Regions from separate parts of the Marinomonas sp. AWM4_232 genome, predicted to be linked through region 2. Evidence: predicted binding sites of a transcription regulator. Region 2 holds the regulator's gene; the other holds the start of a gene.
The links. Region 2 encodes sigma-54, which starts transcription at its own class of promoters, with help from an activator protein. Its sites were predicted from a motif close to TGGCACNNNNNTTGCTNT; they were not measured.
Positions count from the first base shown of each region.

Region 1 (4,662 bases), 2.8 Mb from region 2:
TGGTTGAAATGTAAAAAAGCCTGCTGATTCGAAGAACGCAGCAGGCAAACGAGGCAAGGTCAGTCATAGGGACAACAGACCTTTTTTGAAGCAATTAGCTTTGCTTGGCAAGGTCTAAGCCGTGCAAGGCGACGCGCTCAGGCTCCATTAGATAGCGGTATAAGAACGCTGCGGTGAAGCCGCCGATAAACAGTGCGTAGTTCGCCAATGCGGTGAAGACGAAGCTACAGAAGATGGCGACGATACCGGCAATCACTAGAGCGTAGACACTTTTCTTATTGATACCGTTGTCGTACCAGTAAATGCCCTGCTCAGATTCTGTATACAGGGAATCGATATCGATTTTGCCTTTCTTAATAAAGAAGTAGTCAACAATGATAATGCCGTATAGCGGGCCAATCATGGCAGCAAGCACATCAACCGTGTAATGAATCACTTCTGGGTTATTAAATAGGTTCCAAGGCATTAGCAGCACCGAACCAAATGCTGCGATAAAACCGCCCGCTTTGAAGCTGATCTTCTGTGGCGATACGTTAGAGAAGTCGAACGCTGGTGCGACGAAGTTGGCGACGATGTTGATACCCACGGTCGCGAAGATAAAGGTCATTGCGCCCAATACGGTGATCATACCTGAGTCGAGGCGACGTACCGTTTCTACTGGGTCCGTGATCATTTCACCAAACACCGGAATCGATGCAGATACAATCACCACGCTGAACACTGAGAACAAGATAAAGTTGAATGGCAGGCCAAGTAGGTTGCCGAACTTCAATTGCTTGTAACTAGCACAGTAGCGCGAGAAGTCACTAAAGTTCAGCGTTGGCCCTGCAAAGTAGCCCGCTACCAGCGCAATCGCAATGATCATCTGCATGATGGCATCCATACCAGAAAGGCTGGCATCGCCTAGAGTAAAGCTAATGTTTTCCCAACCTGCTAGGTTCACCATGTACACACATAAGGCAAACATCGCCACGTAAATAGCAGGGCCAGACCAATCGATCACTTTACGGATCATGTCCATACCGAACATGAAAACAATGCCTTGTAGGATCCACATAGCAGTGAAACCAATCCAGCCAAGGTAAGAAAGACCAAGGAAACTATCGTCTGCCAGCGTCGCCATACCTGGGAAGAAATACAACAGCAAAATAATGAAAGAGCTGGACGCTAGGAAGGTTTGAATACCGTACCAAACAACTGCGATCAAACCACGAATCACCGCAGGGATATTGGCACCAAAGACACCAAATGACATACGAGCGATCACAGGAAAGGGGGCACCTGCTTTTTGTCCAGGTTTGCCCATTAAATTAGCAAACACCAAAACAATCGAGATACCGACCAATAAGCTGATAAACACTTGAATGCCATTTAACCCTAAGGCAAATAGACTGGCAGCAAATACATACCCCCCAACGCTATGCACATCCGACATCCAAAACGCAAAAATACTGTACCACCCCCACTTTTGCTGGGTATCAGGCTTTAAGTCCTCATTACTGAGCCGTGGGCTCACCGGTAGTTGTGATTTCATCCGCAGGTTCCTTTTGTTTAATTGTATACAATCGTTGAATACAATTTATATGCCAACTCATCAGAACCCAAAACCACACATCTTTTCTCCAATTTAAGCGATAAAACATTCAAATTATGCCCCAAAAGGTAACACGCAAAGCATTAAAAGCCTCATGATTGTGCGCAATTTAATGACCACTAATTAAAGATGCTGAAACATTATTGACGTGCTATATTGAAATCAATGTATACAAATTTATCCGATACATCGTATACAATTTATATAGGTGTTAGCGTATATGTCGAATGACGAAAAGATTTACCAGAAGATATTAAAAGCCATCGTCGAACATCAATTACCCCCTGGTGCTCGCCTGCCAGAAGACCGTTTATCCGAAGCGTTTGGCGTCAGCCGCACGGGAATTCGTAAGGTGCTGCAACGCCTCGCGCTAGAACATTTCGTCGTCATTGCTCGCAACAAAGGCGCGCAAGTCAATCACCCAAGCGAAGAAGAAGCCCTCGAAGTCCTCGACAGTCGTATCTTAATCGAGCCTCAACTGATCTCCTCATTACAGCAACACTGGAGCAAAGACCACTCAGAGTACTTTCGTGATCTAGTGGAGGATGAACACCAAGCTGAGCACCAAGGGGATATGGCCACCCAAATCCAAGCCACAGCTCGTTTTCACTACGAGCTAGCCAAGATCGCAGGCAATAGTGTGCTGGCCGCCTTTGTTGAGCAACTGTGCTATCGCTCCTCGTTGGTCATTGCCGCGTATGGAACCCGTAGTAGCGTGAGTTGTGATTGCGGTGACCATGCCCAACTTCTGGACTTACTGGATCAACAGGAAACGAAGAAAGCTCGCCAGTGGATGACTCATCACCTGCAAGACATCAAAGCCTCGTTAGTTCTGGAAAGCCAAGAAGAACAAAACATCGACTTCCATCGTCTGTTTGCAGAGTGACCCCATGCGTATCCAAATTATTAATCCAAACACCAGCGCGGGTATGACCGACGCCATGGCGGCTAGTGCGCGCCAGATCGCATTGCCAGACAGTGACATCATTGCCAGCACACCAGAGCATGGCCCTAAAAGCATCGAATGCGCGTTTGATGAAGTCATTGCCGGCGCGGCAATGTTGGATCAAGTTCAAAAAGGCAAAGCAATGGGCGTCGATGCGCACATTATCGCCTGCTTCGGTGATCCAGCACTGGATGCCGCCCGTGAACTGGCAGATGCCCCTGTGATCGGTATTGCTGAAGCCGCTTTCAAATTCGCCAGCACGGTCGGCCATAAATTTGGCGTGGTGACGACGTTGTCTCGAACAGTCCCAGCTAGTGAGCACCTACTACACAAATATGGCTACCAGCACCTGTGCAGTGGCGTGCGAGCAACGGATATACCAGTACTGGCGTTAGAGCATATTGAACCAAGCGCCTACCGTCAGTTACGCGATGAATGTCTGGCGGCTATCAATGAAGATGGTGCAGAAGCCATTGTTCTGGGCTGCGCAGGCATGTCCGCCCTAGTGGACCGCCTTAGAGCTGAACTGCCCGTACCAATTGTGGATGGCGTTGCCGCGGCGGTAAAACTGGCAGAAAGTTTGCACCAGTTAGGACTTAAGACCGCCAAAACTGGTCAATATGGCGCGCCTGTCAACAAACCTTTTATCGGCCGCTATGAGCATTGGAATCGCTAGCATAAGGTAGTACAGCATGAAACATTATTTAGAACGAGATTACGCCGGATACGGTCGCGACAACTTACCCAAGGTAGAATGGCCGAATAAAGCCCGTATCGCACTGCAATTTGTACTGAACTTCGAAGAAGGTGGCGAGAACTGTGTGTTACACGGAGATGAGCACGCCGAAACATTTTTATCTGAGATCTTTGGTGCGCAGCCGTTTAAAGATCGCCACATGAGTATGGAGTCCCTATATGAATACGGCTCTCGTAATGGTGTGTGGCGCATATTGAATGAGTTTGAAAAGCGCGGCTTACCCTTATCAATCTTCGCCATCGCAACGGCGCTGCAACGTAATCCAGACGTCGCAAAAGCCTTTGTCGAAGGCGGCCACGAATTAGTGTGCCACGGTCTGAAATGGATTCATTACCAAGAAATGTCCATTGAAGAAGAACGCCAGCACATGCAACAAGCACTACAAATCATCAAAGACATTACTGGCGTCATGCCAATGGGCTGGTACACGGGCCGTGACTCACCAAACACGCGTAAGCTGGTGGCAGAGCAGCCACAGCTAAAATACGACTCTGACAATTATGGTGACGATCTTCCTTACTGGGTTGAAGTGCCTCACCACGAGGATGAAAGCAAAACCAAACCGCATCTGATCATCCCGTACACACTGGACTGTAACGATATGCGCTTCGCATCACCCTATGGCTTTAGCCATGGTGATGAATTCTTCCAGTACCTAAAAGACAACTTCGATTGTCTCTACGCCGAAGGTGAAACAGCACCGAAGATGATGTCAATTGGTATGCACTGTCGCACCCTGGGGAAACCTGCACGCTTTATGGCACTAAAGAAATTCCTTGATTACGTGCAGTCCCATGACGATGTGTGGATAACACGCCGCTGTGATATCGCTGAACACTGGATGACCCATCACCCAGCAAAATAACGGCGGTTGAACCTAAACCACACTTCAACTCATAAAGGTTTAGGTTCAGCACATTCTGTGGAACAATGGCTTACCTTGTCTGTGATCGCTCTGCGGGCACCCTATCCAAACGGAGTTCGTTTTCGACATGTCTACAGCCTTATCCATTGAATTCACCAGTGATGTGATCACATTCAACCGCGCTTATCTGGCTTGCTTTTATACCTTTGTGGCGCTGTTTTATACCACGCGGATTTTGTATTTAAAGCGTGTGACACATACCGAGCGGGTGTTTCATGGTTCAGTGTTTTCCGCCAATTGGTGGCATCACAAGATATTTGATGTCTTTCGGGTGTGGATCTGGCTTACCTGCGTCATCCGTTACTTTTATCCCAGTGTCGATCAATACCTTGGCCTCTTGCCCGTTCTCTTGGCAGATTGGATCATCCTTGCTGGTACTGCACTGTTAACCACTGGGTTCGCATGGGCCATCGCTACGCATTTTATGCTAGGCCGCTGCT
Region 1 covers NZ_JBSWTA010000001.1:1,269,989-1,274,650, forward strand. The annotation lists gene ACXAC1_RS06050 (putative manganese transporter) at 1-14, shown strand, start outside; gene ACXAC1_RS06055 (NCS1 family nucleobase:cation symporter-1) at 95-1,534, opposite strand; gene ACXAC1_RS06060 (GntR family transcriptional regulator) at 1,815-2,480, shown strand; gene ACXAC1_RS06065 (aspartate/glutamate racemase family protein) at 2,485-3,216, shown strand; gene puuE (allantoinase PuuE) at 3,233-4,162, shown strand; gene ACXAC1_RS06075 (methyltransferase family protein) at 4,290-4,662, shown strand, end outside.
Region 1: the regulator sigma-54 is predicted to act here: its motif matches at 1,572-1,589, upstream of ACXAC1_RS06055 (NCS1 family nucleobase:cation symporter-1).

Region 2 (4,662 bases):
GGTTTCAAATGACCTAGGCGGCATTTTCATTGATGGCGAAGATGTCACCAAAGACGCCATGCACAGTCGCGCTCAAAAAGGCATTGGTTATTTACCGCAAGAAGCCTCTATCTTCCGTAAAATGACAGTAGAAGATAACCTTCTCGCGATACTTGAGACGCGAAAAGATCTCACTAAGGCAGCACGTATCGCTAAAATGGAAAGCCTACTTGAGGAGTTCCACGTCACCCATATTCGCAAAAATCTAGGTATGGCTTTATCGGGCGGCGAACGACGCCGCGTAGAAATTGCACGCGCTCTGGCCATGAACCCTAAATTTGTCCTATTAGATGAACCTTTTGCCGGTGTCGACCCAATATCGGTTGGTGATATAAAAGGCATCATCAAACACTTACAAGCCAGTGGAATCGGAGTACTGATTACGGATCATAACGTTCGCGAAACATTAGACATTTGTGATAAGGCTTATATCGTTGGCAATGGCCGTATCATTGCATCAGGCGAAGCCGAGGCCGTTATAAACAACGAACAAGTTAAGAAAATCTACCTAGGCGACGACTTCAAACTATAAGCCCCCTTATTTTTCCTATGAAAAGGGAGTACTATGCACAAGTCATTCCAAATACTTAATTATAAAAGAGTTGCGCTATGAAGCAGTCCCTGCAACTTAAAATCGGACAACAGTTAACCATGACGCCACAACTGCAGCAGGCAATTAAATTGCTGCAGTTGTCGACTCTTGATTTGCAACAAGAAATTCATGAGTTTCTTGAATCCAATCCATTATTGGAATTGGACGAAGAAGAAGGTTTTCAAACTGAGAGCGATTCACGTCAAACTGAGCTTAGTACGTCAGGCGAATCCAATAACGAAAGCTCCGAAATCAGCTCCGAGACACCTCAGCTCGAGTCTGAGTGGACGGAAAGCATCCCTAACGAACTGTCTATAGACAGCAATTGGGATGACACATACCAAAATTCTGCAGCTGCAGCTGATACCCCAGCTTTTGAAGGCGAACAAGATCTCGACGGCAGAAATGCTCTGTCCGAAGACATGCAAGACCACTTAATCTGGCAGCTTAATCTGACTCATATGTCAGACCGTGACATTGAAATTGCTTATGCAATTATTGATAGCGTGCAAACAGATGGCTATCTATCAATGAGCTTAGAAGAGATTTTCCAGGCTTTAACCGTCGAACTCGAAGATCTAGAGCTTGATGAAGTGACTGCCGTGCAACACCGCTTACAACGCTTCGATCCTGTTGGTGTTTGCTCACAAGATTTACGTGAATGCCTGCTTGTACAACTGGAAGCTTATCAAGAACACCCTCTTTATCGAGCGACTTTTAGCGTGGTCGATCAACACCTTGCCTTGCTTGGCAACAGAGACTACGCGCAACTTAGCCGTAAGACCAAGCTTAAAGAAGAAGCACTGAAAGAAGTTATCACCCTAATTCAGCAACTCAACCCGAGACCTGGGTCGTTGATTGATACCAGTGAAACAGACTATGTTATCCCTGATGTTACCGTGAAGAAAAACAATGGCGTTTGGCAAGTAGAGCTAAACAACGACGCTCTGCCACCGGTTAAGATTAACGAAACCTACTCGGCTATGGTGAACTCCAAAGCATCAAGCGATGATATTTCCTATATAAAAAATTCTTTACAAGAAGCTAAATGGTTTATGAAAAGCCTACAGAGCCGCAACGAGACTTTACTAAAAGTTGCTAGCTGCATTGTATCGAAACAAGTTGAGTTCTTTGAAATTGGCGAAGAAGCCATGAAACCTATGGTTTTGCATGACGTTGCCGAAGAAGTAGGTATGCATGAATCCACTATTTCACGTGTTACAACGCAAAAATACATGCATACCCCCCGAGGCATTTTCGAACTGAAATACTTCTTCTCTAGTCATGTAAACACTTCATCTGGTGGCGAGTGTTCGTCCACAGCCATTCGTGCCATGATTAAGAAGTTGGTAGCAGATGAGCCACCTAAAAAGCCATTAAGTGACAATAAACTAGCAACTATTTTAGCCGACCAGGGCATTCAAGTTGCTCGACGCACTGTTGCAAAGTACCGTGAAGCGATGAACATTCCGCCATCAAACGAGCGGAAGCGACTGATTTAAAGGCCAGCAAATATGTCAGTTAAAAATTTAGTAAAAACAGATCTAGTGTTTGCGAAACAACAGATCTCTAGTAAAAAACGATTGTTAGAGCAGTTAGCCGAATCAGTTAGCGATCGACTACACTGTAACGCAGATGAAGTTTATGACGCCCTGCTCGGACGCGAAAAGCTGGGCAGCACAGGCATTGGCAATGGCATTGCGATACCGCACTGCCGTCTTGAGCAAGTAAACAGTGCTACGCTGGTATTAATGTCACTAGAAGAGCCAATTGATTTTGACGCAATTGATCGACGTCCCGTTGACCTAATTTTTGCCTTATTAGTTCCGCCACATCAGTGTGACGAGCACTTAGCCACTCTCGCGCAGATCGCGGAACTAGCACAAGCAGAACAGAAGTTAAATCAATTGAGAGAAAAACAAAACAACGAAGACTTGTTTGAAGCGTTTAACGCTTTACTGTAAGGACACCCTCATGCTGGAACAATCAGTCGAAATTATCAATAAATTGGGGCTTCATGCTCGCGCGGCTGGCAAGTTGGTAGAAACAACAAGCCGATTTACATCTGACATCACGATCGAGAAAGAAGGCCGAAACGTTGATGGAAAGAGCATTATGGCAATGATGATGCTTGCCGCTGCGAAAGGTACGACCATAAATGTGAAAGTAAACGGAGAGGACGAGGCCGCAGCAATGGAAGCCATCATCGAACTTATTAATGATCGATTTGGAGAAGGCGAATAGCCGAATGAGCGATCAGTCCACTTTAGAACACTTACAGACGGTTGCCGAATCTCTTGAATCCGGCGCCACCATGCAAATTCGTTATTTGCTCAATGGTGCTCTACCTGCACAGGACGTTGCTCGCCTTCTAGAATCTTCCCCCCTAAAGAGCGTAAACTTCTTTGGGAACTGATTGATCATGCTAATCAAGGAGATGTCTTACAATACGTCTCAGAAGAGATTAGTGTTCAATTCATGAAGGACATGGATACCGAGCGTTTATTAGCGGTATCTGAACACTTCGACAATGATGACTTAGCAGACATCCTGCAACAGCTTCCTGAAACCTTGGTTAAGGAAGTGCTGGCCTCCATGACCGCACAAAATCGTGCGCGCATGGAATCCTTAATGAGTTACTCTGAGGATTCGGCCGGTGGCTTGATGAACACCGACACGATAACGATTCGGCCAAATATTACTATCGATATCGTGTTCCGTTTCCTACGACGACACTCGGAACTCCCAGAAATGACTGATAACCTATTGGTTGTCAGTAGATCCGATCGCTTTCTGGGGACTCTCCCCCTGCGCAAACTCCTAGTAGCCGATACGGACACCATAGTCCGTGACATCATGGAAACGGACTGTGATGTCATTTATGCCCATCAAAGCGCCGCCGAAGTTGCGCAGCTTTTTGAAAAGATGGACTTGGTCTCTGCCCCTGTCATTGATCCGGAAACAAAAAAACTACTTGGTCGCATCACCATTGATGACGTCGTAGACGTTATCCGAGACGAAGCAGAACACTCGATGCTACAAATGGCTGGTTTAGATGATGACGAGGACACCTTTGCCCCCATCATGCAAACCACTCGACGTAGGGCAGTTTGGCTTGGCATCAATTTGATTACTGCATTTATTGCTTCTTACGTTATTGGTCTTTTCCAAGACACACTAGATAAAGTCGTTGCACTAGCGATTTTAATGCCGATTGTTGCGAGCATGGGAGGCATTGCAGGCTCACAAGTCCTAACACTTGTAATTCGGGGCATTGCCTTAAACCAAATTGGCTCATCGAATGCTAGATGGCTCTTGAACAGAGAGGTCGTCGTTGGCTTGATAAATGGTGTATTATGGGCCTCCGTAATCGCTTTGCTCACAACCGTATGGTTTGGAGACATTAAAATTGCTTACGTCATAGCTGGCGCGATTGTTATCAACCTTTTGTTTGCTGCATTGACAGGTACATTGTTACCCATCGCATTGAAAAAGCTTGGTATTGACCCTGCTTTAGCGGGAAGTGTTATTTTGACAACCGTGACCGATGTGATTGGCTTTTTGTCTTTCTTGGGCTTAGCCACACTCTTTTTACTATAGAACGATTTAACCATGACAGATTTTGAACACTACGAAGACAACGAAGAAGAATACAAGAGCAAAACTCAAGTAAAAAGAGAAATGGAAGCTCTGCAAGACTTAGGTGAAAAGCTCACCAACCTAAGCGCTGGTCAACGCAAAAAAGTACCTATGTCAGACACCCTACGCGCTGCACTTGAAGAAGCTGATCGTATTAAGCAATGGGGCGCAAAACGTCGCCATTTACAGTACATTGGTAAGGTAATGCGCACAGAGGATGCAGATGCTATCGCAGCACGTTTGGAATTATTTGATAGTACGTCAGCCGCAAACAATAAGCGCTTTCATCAACTAGAAGCAACACGTGACGCACTGATTGGCGAGAACGGTAAAAGCATCCTCGACCAGTATATCCAAGCAAATCCAAGCGTAGATATTCAACAATTACGCTC
Region 2 covers NZ_JBSWTA010000001.1:4,041,578-4,046,239, forward strand. The annotation lists gene lptB (LPS export ABC transporter ATP-binding protein) at 1-571, shown strand, start outside; gene ACXAC1_RS19195 (RNA polymerase factor sigma-54) at 649-2,133, shown strand; gene ACXAC1_RS19200 (PTS sugar transporter subunit IIA) at 2,146-2,595, shown strand; gene ACXAC1_RS19205 (HPr family phosphocarrier protein) at 2,606-2,875, shown strand; partial or broken gene mgtE (magnesium transporter) at 2,880-4,231, shown strand; gene yjgA (ribosome biogenesis factor YjgA) at 4,244-4,662, shown strand, end outside.